Linked DNA regions of Dinoroseobacter shibae DFL 12 = DSM 16493. The protein of the gene in region 1 binds, or shares a complex with, the protein of each later gene. Links are inferred from orthologs where the notes say so. Each region holds a gene or a part of one and is shown on either strand. Other genes may lie near its edges.

The links.
Region 2: the proteins of metK (region 1) and groL are in contact, whole or in part, in a cryo-EM structure (PDB 8P4O), measured with the Escherichia coli proteins. The link is inferred for Dinoroseobacter shibae DFL 12 = DSM 16493 from one-to-one orthologs.

The regions. Positions count from the first base shown.
Region 1 is NC_009952.1:1,041,672-1,047,990, reverse strand. The notes cover bases 353-3,173. They hold metK (methionine adenosyltransferase), read left to right. Parts: upstream 353-1,081; coding sequence 1,082-2,266; downstream 2,267-3,173. Other genes in these bases: fabA (bifunctional 3-hydroxydecanoyl-ACP dehydratase/trans-2-decenoyl-ACP isomerase), read left to right, coding at 3,124-3,173; irrA (iron response transcriptional regulator IrrA), read right to left, coding at 2,525-2,941; lnt (apolipoprotein N-acyltransferase), read left to right, coding at 353-994. Also shown: more of lnt, read left to right, coding at 1-352; more of fabA, read left to right, coding at 3,174-3,633; fabB (beta-ketoacyl-ACP synthase I), read left to right, coding at 3,656-4,885; DSHI_RS05165 (enoyl-ACP reductase FabI), read left to right, coding at 4,910-5,698; pcaD (3-oxoadipate enol-lactonase), read left to right, coding at 5,710-6,319. UniProt on the Escherichia coli protein: Catalyzes the formation of S-adenosylmethionine (AdoMet) from methionine and ATP.
Region 2 is NC_009952.1:3,071,312-3,079,387, reverse strand. Bases 1-2,892 are described here. They hold groL (chaperonin GroEL), read left to right. Parts: upstream 1-570; coding sequence 571-2,214; downstream 2,215-2,892. Other genes in these bases: DSHI_RS14805 (GNAT family N-acetyltransferase), read left to right, coding at 2,384-2,875; groES (co-chaperone GroES), read left to right, coding at 216-527. Also shown: DSHI_RS14800 (alpha-D-ribose 1-methylphosphonate 5-triphosphate diphosphatase), read left to right, coding at 2,916-4,061; DSHI_RS14795 (DMT family transporter), read left to right, coding at 4,312-5,160; DSHI_RS14790 (NUDIX domain-containing protein), read right to left, coding at 5,157-5,603; DSHI_RS14785 (alpha/beta fold hydrolase), read left to right, coding at 5,679-6,446; DSHI_RS14780 (ABC transporter ATP-binding protein), read right to left, coding at 6,501-7,466; DSHI_RS14775 (zinc-finger domain-containing protein), read left to right, coding at 7,600-7,788; DSHI_RS14770 (TIGR02117 family protein), read left to right, coding at 7,813-8,076.

The DNA.
Region 1 (6,319 bases):
GCTGGGGCTGGCGACGCTCTGCATCCTCGTGCTGGCGCGCGCCCAACCGCTCGGACGGGGGCTGGCCACCGGGGCGGCGGGGCTGGCGCTGCTGACCGGGCTGGGGATGCTGCGCCCCGACCCGCCCGCGATCCCGCCCGACGCGCCGGTGCTGCGGCTGGTCCAGCCCAACGCGGCGCAACACCTGAAATGGGATCCCGGGATGATCCCGATCTTCTATGCCCGGCTGCTGGACCTGACCGCGCGGCCCGCGCCCGGGGCCCCGCCCGCCCTCGTGATCTGGCCCGAAACCGCGATCGCCTACCGGCTGGAAAACGCGGGCCCGCTCCTGTCGCAGATCGCCGAGACCGCGGGCGACGCGCCGGTGGTGCTGGGTGCCGTGCGCGGCACCCCGGCGGGGGCGACCAACGCGCTGGCGGTGCTGGACGCCACGGGCATACCGGCGCAGATCTACGACAAGGCCCATCTGGTCCCTTTCGGCGAATACGTCCCCTTCGGCGATCTCGCCGCGCGCCTGGGCATTCGCGGCCTGGCCGTGGCCGAGGGCGGCGGCTTCCTGGCCGGGCCGGGTCCGCAAGTGCTGGATTTCGGCCCGCTCGGGCGCGCCCTGCCGTTGATCTGCTACGAGGCGATCTTTCCGAATTTCGGCCGCGCCCGGCTGGCCGAGGCCGACTGGATGCTGCAGATCACCAATGACGCCTGGTTCGGCCAGTTCGCAGGCCCGCAACAGCACCTGGTGCTGGCCCGGTTCCGCGCGATCGAGCGCGGCATGCCCCTGGTGCGCGCGGCCAATACCGGCATCAGCACGGTGATCGACCCCACCGGCGCGCTGACCGGCGCGCTGCCCCTGGGGGTGGCGGGCACCCTCGATGCGGCCCTGCCCCCGGCGCTGGCGACCCCGCCTTATGCCCGTCTGGGCGATCTGCCCCTGCTGATCGCGATGATTGTATCACTTCTGGGGCTAATGACGCGGTCCAGGGCCCGCGCCCATTGACGCCATGGCCACAGGGGGATACGCCCCATGCCACCGACGCTGCAACGGCTTCCTGGCGCAGCGGTCGCTATTCAATGGAGCACTCTCATGACAGCCCGCCAAAATTACCAGTTCACCTCCGAATCCGTATCGGAGGGGCATCCCGACAAGGTGTGTGACCGCATCTCGGATGCCATTCTCGATGCCTTCCTGGCCGAAGAGCCCGAGGCCCGCGTCGCCTGCGAAACCTTCGCCACCACGGACCGCGTCGTCATCGGCGGCGAGGTCGGTCTGTCCGACCAGGAGCGGCTCAAGGACTACATGGGCAAGATCGACACGATCGCCCGCGACTGCATCCGCGACATCGGCTACGAGCAGGACAGATTCCACTGGAAGACCGTGGAGATCACCAACCTGCTGCACGAGCAATCCGCCCATATCGCCCAGGGCGTGAACGCCTCGGGCACCAAGGAGGAAGGCGCGGGCGACCAGGGCATCATGTTCGGCTACGCCGTGGACGAGACGCCGGAGCTGATGCCCGCGCCGATCTGCTATGCCCACGCGATCCTGCGGCGGCTGGCGGAGGTGCGCAAATCCGGCGCCGAGCCGACCCTGGGGCCCGATGCCAAGTCGCAGCTGACCGTCCGCTACGAAGGCGGCAAGCCGGTGGGCGTGAGCTCGATCGTGCTGTCGACCCAGCACCTGGACCCGGCGATGACCTCCGCTGACGTGCGCGCGGTGGTCGAACCCTATATCCGCCAGGAGCTGCCCGAGGGCTGGATCGACGACGCGACCGAATGGTGGGTGAACCCCACGGGCAAGTTCGTGATCGGCGGGCCGGACGGGGATGCGGGCCTGACCGGGCGCAAGATCATCGTCGACACCTATGGCGGCGCGGCGCTGCATGGCGGCGGGGCGTTCTCGGGCAAGGATCCGACCAAGGTGGACCGTTCCGCGGCCTATGCGGCGCGGTACCTGGCCAAGAACGTGGTGGCCGCGGGGCTCGCGCATCGCTGCACGATCCAGCTGAGCTACGCAATCGGGGTGGCCAAGCCGCTGTCGATCTATGCCGACACCCACGGGACCGGCAAGGTGCACGAGAGCCGGATCGAGACCGCCGTGGGGCAGCTGATGGATCTGTCGCCCCGCGGCATCCGGGAGCATCTGGGCCTGAACAAGCCGATCTTCCAGCGCACGGCGGCCTATGGCCATTTCGGCCGCGCCGCCGAAGCGGATGGCGGGTTCAGCTGGGAACGCACCGACCTGACCGAGGCGCTCAAGGCCGCGGTCTGAGCGCCCCTCCGCGCGGGGCAAGGCTTTTGAGTAAAAGCCTTGGGGGGCGCTGCCCCCGGCCCTGCGGGCCTCCCCCGGAGTATTTTGCGCAAAAGAAACGGGGACGGGTCACACAGCCCGTCCCCTGGTATTTCCGACAGCGCGCGCAGGGCCGGCCCCTGTCGCGGGCGCGCCCTTGGCCCCGACGCGGATCGCGCATGAAAAAGGCGCCCGCGGGCGCCGTTTCGGTGTCTTGCACAGGTTGGATCCGCGCCGGTCTCAGGCCTTGCGCAGCCGGATCACCACATCGACCTTCGAGATCTCCGTGCCCTCCGGGATCGCCGGCAGGCGCGAGATCTCCAGCTCCTCGGCCGGGGCGTCGGTGAGGGTATTGTCCTCTTCCCAGTAGAAATGCGGGTGGTCGTCGATCCGCGTGTCGAAATAGCTCTTGGAGCCGTCGACCGTGATCTCCTGCACCAGCCCGGCGTCGCAGAACGCCCGCAGCGTGTTGTAGACCGTCGCCAGCGACACCCGCTCCCCCCCCGCCAGCGCGGCGGCGTAGAGGCTCTCGGCGGTGACGTGCCGGTCCCGCCCGTCGCCCACCAGCAACGCGGCCAGGGTCACGCGTTGCTTCGTCGGACGCACCCCGCCCGTCGCCAGCCACTCCGTCCCTCGTTCCAAACCTTGCGCGCGCATCTGTTGCCGTCTCTCCGTTTCCTTCCCCCATATATGCCGTTTGCCGCCGAAATATCAATTGCAAAGCCTTCGCAAATTCCGGGACACGCTGTCACGCTGCCCCCGGCCTGCCTCTTGTCTCCGGCAAACCGGGGGTGATAAGGGAGCCAGAACCCATCCGCGACCCGAGGACAAACGACCCCATGGCACAGTTTCCGACGCAGTTCGACAAGGACGACCTTCTGAAATGCGCACGCGGAGAGCTGTTCGGCCCGGGCAATGCCCAACTGCCCGCGCCCCCCATGCTGATGATGGACCGCATCACCGAGGTCAGCGGCGACGCGGGTGCCCATGGCAAGGGCCATATCGTGGCCGAGTTCGACATCACGCCGGAGCTGTGGTTCTTCGACTGCCACTTCCCCGGCAACCCGATCATGCCCGGCTGTCTCGGCCTCGACGGTCTGTGGCAGCTGACGGGCTTCAACCTGGGCTGGCGCGGCTGGCAGGGGCGCGGCTACGCGCTCGGCGTGGGCGAGGTCAAGCTGACCGGCATGGTCCGCCCCGACCGCAAGATGCTGCGCTATTTCGTGGACTTCACCAAGGCCGTGCAGACCCGGCGCCTGACCATGGGCGTGGCCGACGGGCGTGTCGAGGCCGATGGCGAGGTCATCTACCAGGTCAAGGACATGAAAGTCGCTCTTTCCGAAAACTGAGCACAACACGAAGGAACACCCCATGCGTCGCGTCGTCATCACCGGGATGGGCATCGTCTCCCCGATCGGCAATACCGTGTCCGAGGTCGAGGCCAGCCTGCGCGCGGGCCGCTCGGGCATCACCTTCGCCGAAACCTATGCCGAGAACGGCTTCCGCAGCCAGGTCCACGGCGTGCCGGACATCGTGCTCGAAGACCATATCGACAAGCGCAACCTGCGCTTCATGGGCCCCGGCGCCGCGTTCAACTTCATCGCCATGCAACAGGCCATCGCCGATAGCGGGCTGGAGGACAGCAATGTCTCCAACGAACGCTCCGGGCTGATCATGGGCTCGGGCGGGCCGTCCACCTCGAACTTCTTCCAGGCGTTCAAGACGGTCAAGGAAAAGGGCGCGCCCAAGCGGATGGGGCCGTTCATGGTCACGCGCTGCATGTCGTCCACCAACTCCGCCTGCCTCGCGACACCGTTCAAGATTAAGGGCGTGAACTACTCGATCACCTCGGCCTGCTCCACCTCCGCCCATTGCATCGGCAACGGGGTGGAACTGATCCAGATGGGCAAGCAGGACATCGTGTTCGCCGGCGGCGGCGAGGAGATCGACTGGACCCTGTCGTGCCTCTTCGACGCCATGGGCGCGATGAGCTCGAAATACAACGACACCCCCACCACCGCCTCGCGCACCTTCGATGCGACCCGCGACGGCTTCGTGATCGCCGGCGGCGGCGGGGTGCTGGTGCTGGAGGAACTCGAACACGCCAAGGCGCGCGGCGCGAAAATCTACGCCGAGGTCACCGGCTACGGCGCGACCTCGGACGGCTACGACATGGTCGCGCCCTCGGGCGAAGGCGGCGAGCGGTCGATGCGCCAGGCCATCGCCACCCTGCCCGAAGGCCGCAGCGTCGACTACATCAACGCCCATGGCACCTCGACCCCCGTGGGCGACGTGACCGAGATCGAGGCCGTGCGCCGCGTCTTCGGCGAAGGCACCACCCCGCCCGTCGCCTCCACCAAGTCCCTGACCGGACACTCGCTGGGCGCGACCGGCGTGCACGAGGCGATCTATTCGCTGATCATGATGAACAAGGGCTTCATCGCGGCCTCGGCCAACATCACCGAGCTCGACCCGGCGATCCACCCTGAGGAAATCGTGACAGAACTGCGCGAGGGTGTCACACTCGATTCCGTGCTCTCCAACAGCTTCGGCTTCGGCGGCACCAATGCGACGCTGCTGATGTCGCGCTACCTGGACTGATTTTTCCACAGAAGGACATTTCCGATGACCGGTGTCTTGCAGGGCAAAAAAGGCCTGATCATGGGCGTCGCCAACGAACGCTCCATCGCCTGGGGCATCGCCCGGGCGGCGGCGGAGGCGGGGGCGGAACTGGCCTTCACCTACCAGGGCGAAGGCTTCGGCAAACGCGTCCGCCCGCTGGCGACAAGCGTCGGCTCGGACATCCTGGTGGATGTGGACGTGACCGACGATGCCTCCCTCGATCTGGCCTTCGAGACCCTGAAGGACCGCTGGGGCAGCCTCGATTTTCTCGTCCACGCCATCGCCTATTCCGACAAGGCCGAACTGACCGGCCGGTTCCTCAATACCTCGCGCGAGAACTTCAAGACCTCGCTCGACATCTCCTGCTACTCGCTGATCGAGGTGACCCGCCGGGCGCATGCGATGATGCCCGCGGGCGGCACGATCCTGACCATGACCTACCAGGGCTCCAACCGGGTGACGCCGTTCTACAATGTGATGGGCGTGGCCAAGGCGGCGCTGGAATCGGCGGTGCGCTATCTCGCCAACGATCTCGGCCCGGACGGGATCCGCGTCAACGCGATCTCGCCCGGCCCGATGAAGACGCTGGCGGGCGCGGCCATCGGCGGCGCGCGCAAGACCTACCGGCAGACCGAGCAGAACGCGCCCCTGCGCGCCAATGCCACGCTGGAGGCCGTGGGCGGCACCGCGGTCTGGCTGATCTCCGATGCGGGCGCCTGCACCACCGGGGAAATCGTGCGCGTCGACGGCGGCTATCACGTCCTGGGCATGCCGCAAGCCGAGAACATCTGAGCGGGGCGGCGATGCCTGAGTTCACCCGCGACGGCGTGCGCCTGCATTACCGCGACGAAGGCCCGCGCGACGGGCCAGTGGTGGTCTTCGCCAACTCGCTCGGCACCGACCTGCGCCTGTGGGAGCCGATCCTGCCCCTGCTGCCCCCGGGCTTGCGGATTGTCCGCTACGACATGCGCGGGCACGGACAATCCGACGTGCCCCCCGCCCCCTACACCATGGGTGCGCTGGTCTCGGATGCCGAGGGGCTGCTCGATCATCTGGGGATCAGGGATTGCGTCTTTGTCGGCCTCTCGATCGGCGGGATGGTCGCCCAGGGGCTGGCGGTCAAGCGGCTGGACCTGGTGCGCGCCATGGTGCTGTCGAACACCGCCGCCAGGATCGGCTCGCCCAAGCTCTGGCAGGATCGCATCGACGGGGTCCGCGCGGGCGGGGTCGCGGCGCTCACGGACGCGATTCTCGAACGCTGGTTCTCCCGCGCCTTCCTCACCGACCCGCGCCTGCCCTTTTGGCGCGACATGGTGCTGGCCACCCCGGACGAGGGGTATATCGGTTGCTCCGCGGCGATCTCGGGGACGGACTTCTACACGCCGACCAGCGGGCTGCGCCTGCCGACCCTGG
Region 2 (8,076 bases), 2.0 Mb from region 1 along the record:
CCGTGCCCGGGCGGGGCGACGGCCGGGATGGTCGCCCGCCCGGGGTGTCACGCGGCGCGCGCGGCTTGCCCGGGCTCCATGCGCATTTTTGCCCATCGTCCCCGTTGACAGGCTGCTGCGGCGTCTCTAACTACGGCGCGTTAGCACTCGGACAAAGTGAGTGCTAATGGCCCCGCAGGGGGTCAGGGAGAAACACTGAGCGAAGGAGCCTACAGATGGCATTCACACCGCTTCATGACCGTGTTCTGGTCCGTCGCGTCGAAAGCGAAGAAAAAACCGCAGGCGGGCTGATCATCCCCGACAGCGCCAAGGAAAAGCCCGCCGAGGGCCTGGTGATCGCCGTTGGCGCAGGTGCCAAGGATGACGATGGGGACCGGATCCCCATGGACGTCAAGGAAGGCGACAAGATCCTCTTCGGCAAGTGGTCCGGCACCGAGGTGACCGTGGACGGCGAAGAGCTGCTGATCATGAAAGAGAGCGACATTCTCGGGATCATCACCGACGAAGCCGCGGCCAAGGCCGCCTGAACGCCTCGACTGATCACAAACATAGACTCAAGGAGCGAACAACATGGCTGCTAAAGACGTCAAATTCGACATCGACGCCCGCAACCGCATGCTCAAGGGTGTCAACATCCTCGCAGACGCGGTGAAGGTGACCCTGGGCCCCAAGGGCCGCAACGTGGTTCTGGACAAGAGCTTCGGCGCGCCGCGCATCACCAAGGACGGTGTCTCCGTCGCCAAGGAAATCGAACTGGAAGACAAGTTCGAGAACATGGGCGCGCAGATGGTCAAGGAAGTCGCCTCGCGCACCAATGACGAGGCCGGCGACGGCACCACAACCGCGACCGTGCTGGCGCAAGCCATCGTCAAGGAAGGCATGAAGTCGGTTGCCGCGGGCATGAACCCGATGGACCTCAAGCGCGGGATCGACCTGGCGACCTCCAAGGTTGTCGAGGCGATCAAATCCGCCGCCCGTCCCGTGAACGACAGCGCCGAAGTGGCGCAGGTCGGCACCATCTCCGCCAACGGCGAGAGCGAGATCGGCCAGCAGATCGCGGATGCGATGCAAAAGGTTGGCAACGAGGGTGTCATCACCGTCGAGGAGAACAAGGGCCTGGAGACCGAGACCGACGTGGTCGAGGGCATGCAGTTCGACCGTGGCTATCTGAGCCCCTATTTCGTGACCAACCCCGACAAGATGACCACCGAGTTGGAAGACGCGATCATCCTGCTGCACGAGAAGAAGCTCTCGTCGCTGCAGCCGATGGTGCCGCTGCTTGAGTCGGTGATCCAGTCCGGCAAGCCGCTGCTGATCATCGCGGAAGACGTGGAAGGCGAAGCGCTCGCCACCCTCGTGGTCAACAAGCTGCGCGGCGGTCTGAAGATCGCGGCCGTCAAGGCACCGGGCTTCGGCGATCGTCGCAAGGCCATGCTGCAGGACATCGCGATCCTGACCGGTGGCCAGGTGATCTCGGAAGACCTCGGCATGAAGCTCGAGTCCGTGACCATCGACATGCTGGGTTCCGCCAAGCGCGTGTCGATCACCAAGGACGAGACCACCATCGTCGACGGCGCCGGTGCCAAGGCCGAGATCGAAGCCCGCGTGGCCCAGATCCGCAACCAGATCGAGGAGACCACCTCGGATTACGACCGTGAGAAGCTGCAGGAGCGTGTGGCCAAGCTCGCCGGTGGTGTGGCTGTCATCCGCGTCGGCGGCATGACCGAGGTCGAAGTGAAAGAGCGCAAGGACCGTGTGGACGATGCGCTAAACGCGACCCGCGCGGCTGTGCAGGAAGGCATCGTCGTCGGCGGCGGTGTGGCCCTGATCCAGGCGGCCAAGCATCTCGACGGTCTGGAAGGCGCGAACAACGACCAGAACATCGGCATCAACATCGTGCGCAAGGCGCTGGAAGCTCCGCTGCGCCAGATCGCCGAGAACGCAGGTGTCGACGGGTCCGTCGTGGCCGGCAAGATCCGCGAAAGCAGTGACCTGGCCTTCGGGTTCAACGCGCAGACCGAAGAATATGGCGACATGTTCAAGTTCGGTGTGATCGACCCGGCCAAGGTGGTGCGCACCGCGCTGCAGGATGCGGCCTCCATCGCCGGTCTGCTGATCACCACCGAAGCAATGGTGGCCGACAAGCCCGCCAAGGAAGGTGCCGGCGCCGGTGGCGGCATGCCCGACATGGGCGGCATGGGCGGCATGATGTAAGCTGCCGGACATTCCGGATGGAAGGGGCCCTTCGGGGCCCCTTTTTTCATGCGCGCGCCCGATCGGTCCGATCGACGTTTCGGGGCGCGCGCGGAGAAAGCGGCAGTCGCCGGTTTTTTTGCTTTGCGCCCCGTGGGTTTCCCGCGCAAGCTGTGCCGGAGGTGTCACTTTGGTTGAATTCGAGTTGAGAGAAGCGGGTCGGGCGGATGCCTTTGCGATCTCGATCCTGGTGGAGACCAGCTTCGAAGGCTCGCGTGAGGACCGTTTGATCAAGGACTTGCGTGCGGAGGATGCGCTGGGTCTGGAACTGGTCGCCATTGAGCGCGGGCACGTGATCGGCCATGCCGCCTTCCCGAGGCTCTCGCGGCCCGAGGGCTGGTATGCGCTCGCCCCCCTGACGGTGCGGGCGGACAGGCGCCGAATGGGCGTCGGCTCGGCCCTGGTGCGGGTGGGCATCGACCGGTTGCGGCAGGCCGAGGCGCCCGCGCTGCTGGTGCTGGGCGATCCGGACTACTACGAACGATTCGGGTTTTCCCTGGGTGCTGCGGCCAAGCTGCGCAGTGCGTATCCGAAGAACAACCTGATGATGCTGGCCTTCGCGCCGGGGTTGAGCGGGGCCGCGTTCGACGTGGACTACCCGTCGGTCTTTCTGCGCAACTGAGCCCTTGCCCTCGGGCGGTGTCCGGCGCATGACGCGGCCCATGCTGGAGCTTGTCTTCGAAAACGGTCTGATCCTCGATCCGGTGGAGGGCCCCCTGCCGGGGCTGGCCATGGCGGGCGGACGCCTGGGTGCGCCGGGCCCCGCCGCGCGGCGCGTGGATCTGGAGGGGTTCGTGCTGCTGCCGGGGATCGTGGATCTGCATGGCGACGGGTTCGAGCGGCATCTAGCGCCGCGTCGCGGCGCGTTGCGCAGCATGGCCGACGGGCTGCGCGCGCTGGATGCGGAGCTGGCGGCGACGGGGATCACCACCGCCGTGCTGGCGCAGTTCTGGTCCTGGGAAGGGGGGCTGCGCGCGCCGGAGTTTGCCCGCGCCCTGGCGGCGGCGTTGCGGGACATGGCGCCGGTGTTGCGCACGCAGATGCGGATGCAGCTGCGGCTGGAGACCCACCTGGTCGACGATTACGCGGAGGTGCAGGCGTTTCTGCGGGCCGAGGGGATCGGCTACGTGGTGTTCAACGACCACCTGCCCCACCGGCGTCTGGCGGAGGGGCGGCGGCCGCCGCGGCTGACCGGGCAGGCGCTCAAGAGCGGGCGGAACCCGGAGGCCCATCTGGCGCTGATGCAGGGTCTGCACGCGCGCCGCGCCGAGGTGCCCGCGCGGCTGGCGGAGTTGGCTGCGGCGTTGCGGGCGGAGGGCGTGCTGCTGGGCAGTCACGATGACCGGAGCGCAGAGGCGAGGGCGCAGGCCCGGGCATTGGGCGCCACCATCGCGGAGTTTCCCGAAACGGCGGAGGCGGCCCGGGCCGCGCGGGCGGCGGACGAGCCGGTGATCCTGGGCGCGCCCAACGTGATGCGCGGGGCGTCCCATGCGGGCAATGCCTCGGCCCGGGACCTGATCGCCGAGGGGCTCTGCGATGCGCTGGTCTCGGATTATCACTACCCGTCGGTGCGGGCGGCGGCCTTGCTGCTCGCGGGCGGAACGGGGCCGGAGTTGGCGCAGGCCTGGCGCATGGTCAGCACCCGCCCGGCGGAGATCCTCGGGCTGCGGGATCGCGGGCGGCTGGTGGCGGGCGCGCGGGCGGACCTGACGGTGCTGGAGGCCGCGACCGGGCAGGTGGCGGCGAGTTTCGCGGGAGGGACGGTGTCCTTCCTGGCGGGCGCGTTCGCCGACCGCCTGCTGGGCTGAGCGGCCGCGCGGAGGAGGTTTTGCGCCGCCCTTCGGGCGTCGCCGGGGGCCGGACCTGCGGTCCGGCGGGATGCTGGCGAGCGAGTGCCTTGCGCGGCTTCGAGTTCCGGCACCCCAGGCTGTCCCACGGTATCGAAACTCCGAGGCATTGCGCCGCCCTGCGGGCGTCGCCTGAGGCCGGACCTGCGGTCCGGCTGGGGCGTTGTGACGCCGTCTTGCGCGGGGCGCGGCCCTGTGATCATGCTGGCCCATGACCGGCGCTTCCCCTTTGCGACTGTTTCTGCTCGTCGCGCTCACCATGACGGCTTTTGCGGCCAATTCCCTGCTCAACCGCGCGGCCCTGGCCGGGGGGGAGATCGGCCCGGCGGCCTTTGCGGCGATCCGGCTGGGCTCCGGCGCGCTGGTGCTGGCCTTGCTGGTGATGCGGACCCGGCCCTTGCGGCTGCGCAAGCCCGGGCGGTGGATCGGGGTGGGGAGCCTTGCCCTGTACATGGCGGGGTTTTCCTATGCCTATCTCAGCCTCGATGCGGGGTTGGGGGCGCTCATTCTGTTCGGCGGGGTGCAGATCACCATGTTCGCCGGTGCGCTGCTGTCGCGCGACGCGATCCCGGTGACGCGGTGGCTGGGCGCGGGGCTGGCGCTGGCGGGGCTGGCGCTGTTGCTGTGGCCCGGGGCGGTGGGGCGGCCGGACCCGCTGGGCCTTGCGCTGATGAGCCTCGCGGCGGTGGGCTGGGGGATCTATTCGCTGCACGGGCGGGGCAGCACCGAGCCCCTGGCGGACACGGCGGCGAATTTCGTGCTGACCCTGCCGCTATGCCTGCTGGTGGTGGCGATCTGGCCCGACGGGGTGGCGATCAGCCTGTGGGGGATCGTCCTGGCGGTGATCTGCGGAGCGGTGACCTCGGGGCTGGGCTATGCCCTGTGGTACACGGTGCTGCCGCAGCTGGGTGCGAGCCGGGCGGCGGTCGCGCAACTGACCGTGCCGGTGATCGCGTCCCTGGGCGGGCTGCTCCTGCTGGGCGAGGCGATCACGCTGCTCTCGGTGCTGGCGACGGTGCTGGTGCTGGGCGGCGTGGCCCTGTCCCTGCGGCGCGGTTAGCGGACGATCGGCTCCAGCGGGTCGTAGAGCAGGCCCTGGCCCCAGGCGACCTGCGCCAGGCTGTCGGGCTTCACGCGCAGGCGGGCCATCTCGGTCCGGGTGACGAAGCGGCGCTCGGTCACGATGCCCTCGGGGTCCTGCCAGGCCGCGTCGAGGGTGCCGGAGAGGATGGTGGCGCGGAAATAGATGTCCACCTGGTGGAAGCTGCCCGCGGGATCGTGGAACTCGTTCACGAGGCAGGGGGCGCCCACGGCGATCCGGAGCCCGGTTTCCTCGTGCACTTCGCGGGCGAGGTTCTCGGGCAGGGAGGTGCCGGGCGCCACGCCGCCGCCCGGGGCGCACCACAGGTCGCTGCGCCCGTCCGGGTAGGCATTGACCAGCAGAAGCCGGTTGTCGCGCAGGATCACGGCGCGGGCGGCGAGGCGGGGTGAGGGCGCGGGCATGGGCCGACAGTGTCGCTGCGTAACGGGCTTGGCAAGCCCCTCGCCTTGGCCCGGACGGGCGGGTAGGGTGTGGACATGACTTTCCGCGCGCTTCTTTTGTGTTTCGGCCTGCTGGTGCCGCAAACGGCCTCGGCGGCCTGTGTCGTGCTGTTGCACGGGCTGGCGCGGAGTGACGCGTCTTTCACGGTGATGGAGGCGGTGCTGCGCGGGCTGGGCCATGCGGTGGTCTCGCCCACCTATCCGTCCACCGAGGCGACGGTGGAGGAACTGGCGGCACAGATTGTGCCCGCCGCCCTGGGCGCCTGCGCGCCCCGGAAGGCGCATGTGGTCAGCCATTCCATGGGCGGGATCCTGGTGCGGGCGCAGGCAGCGGTGGCGCCCCTGGAGAACCTGGGCCGGGTGGTGATGCTGGCGCCGCCGAACCAGGGCTCGGAGCTGGTGGATGCGCTGGGCGACTGGGCGATCTTCCAGTGGGTGAACGGGCCTGCGGGGCGGCAGCTGGGCACCGGGCCAGACAGCCTGCCGAACCGGCTGGGCCCGGTGGGGTTCGAGACCGGGGTGATCGCGGGCACGTCGAGCTGGAACCCGCTCTTCTCGCAGCTGTTGCCGGGGCCCGATGACGGCAAGGTCACGGTGGCGCGGACCAAGGTGGCGGGGATGGCCGATCACATCATCCTGCCGGTGTCCCATACCCTGATGATGAACGACCCCAAGGTGATCGCCCAGACGGTGCATTTCCTGGAGAACGGCCGCTTCGCGCCGGAGATGAACTATGCCGAGGCGGTGCAGCGGCTGTTCAACGCTTCGGAGCTGAGCACGCGGCTGGAGGCCCTGGGCGAGTAAAATCCTTGACGAAGGATTTTACCAAGACCCTTGCTTAAGGGTCTTGGACCCGGCTCAGGCGGCCTGGGCGTTGTGGGTCAGGGCGAGGAACACGTCTTCGAGGTCGGGCTCTTCGGTGGCCAGTTCGCGGATGCGGATGCCCGCGTCATGGACCGCCTGCAGGATCGTCTCCACCGGGATCTGGCCGCGCCGGTAGGTGAAGCCCAGGGTGCCGTCGGGCCGGGCCTCGGCCTGCACCCCGTCGATCCGGGGCAGGGTGCCGTCATGGCCGTCCTCGGGGGAGATCACCAGCGTCTTGGCATCCAGTCGGCTGAGCAGGGTCGGGGTCTTGTCCTGGGCGATCTTTGCGCCGTGGTTGATGATCGCGATCTCGTCGCACATCTGTTCGGCTTCTTCGAGGTAATGGGTGGTCAGGATGATCGTCATGCCCTGTTCGTTCAGCTTGCGCACGTTGCGCCACAGCATCTGGCGCAGTTCGATATCCACGCCGGCGGTGGGCTCGTCGAGCACCAGCACATGGGGGGTGTGCACCAGCGCCTTGCCCAGCAGCAGCCGCCGCCGCATCCCGCCCGAGAGCGACCGGGAATAGGCGTCCGCCTTGTCCGACAGCCCGATCAGCGCGAGGATCTCGTCGGTGCGCCATTCCGAGCGCGGCACCCCGTAGAGACCGCTTTGCATGTCGAGCGCACCGCGGGGGGTGAAGAACGGGTCGAGGTTCAGCTCCTGCGGCATCACGCCGATGGCCGCGCGGCTCTGGCGGGGGTTCACGTCCTGGTCGAAGCCCCAGATCCGCACCTGTCCTGCGGTCTTGCGCACCAGCCCGGCGAGGATGTTGATCAGCGTCGACTTGCCCGCGCCGTTCGGGCCCAGCAGCCCGAAGATGGAGCCGGCCGGGATTGTCAGGTCCACGCCCTTCAACGCCTCTTTCGCAGGCTGGCCGTTGGCGGCCCGGTAGGTCTTGCGCAGGCCGGTGATCTCGATGGCGGGGGGGCGTGTTTGGCTCTGGTCTGGCTGTGACATGGCGTCCCTTCGTCCGTTCCCTGCGCGGCGGCGGCTTGTCCGTGCGCGCGCAAGACGTATGATGCGCCCGACCTAGGGGCGGTCGCGCCCCGTGGCAAGCCTTTGTGATGCCAGCCCTTGATGGAGCCGCCCCATGCCCACCGCCGTCCCCGAGACCAAGATCGTCAACCAATGGCGGATCGCCTGCGATGGCGGCGAGGGGGCGCTGGGGCATCCGCGTGTCTGGCTGCAGATCCCGCAGGAGCATGGCTGGGTCGAGTGCCCTTATTGCGATGCGCGATACATTCACAAGGATTTCGAAGGGAAGATCGACGTCGCCTGACGGGGTCGGTCCCGCGCAGCCCCGATGAGGGGGCTGCGCCACCTGGCCTTGGGCGCGGTCGGGGTGCTGGGCCTGTACCTGGGCGCGGCACTTCTCGGCGCGCTGGTGCCCGCCGGACCCGACCCGGACGACAGCCCCGCCGCGACGCGCGGCCCGGAAGTGACGATCGGATTGATCGGCGGGCCGATCCACTATGACTTCGTCCTGCCGATGACGCCCGAAACACGGCAAGCCTTCGCGCCCCTGGCCGCGGCGGGCGTGCCGGTGGACGCGCCGGAACTCGCCTGG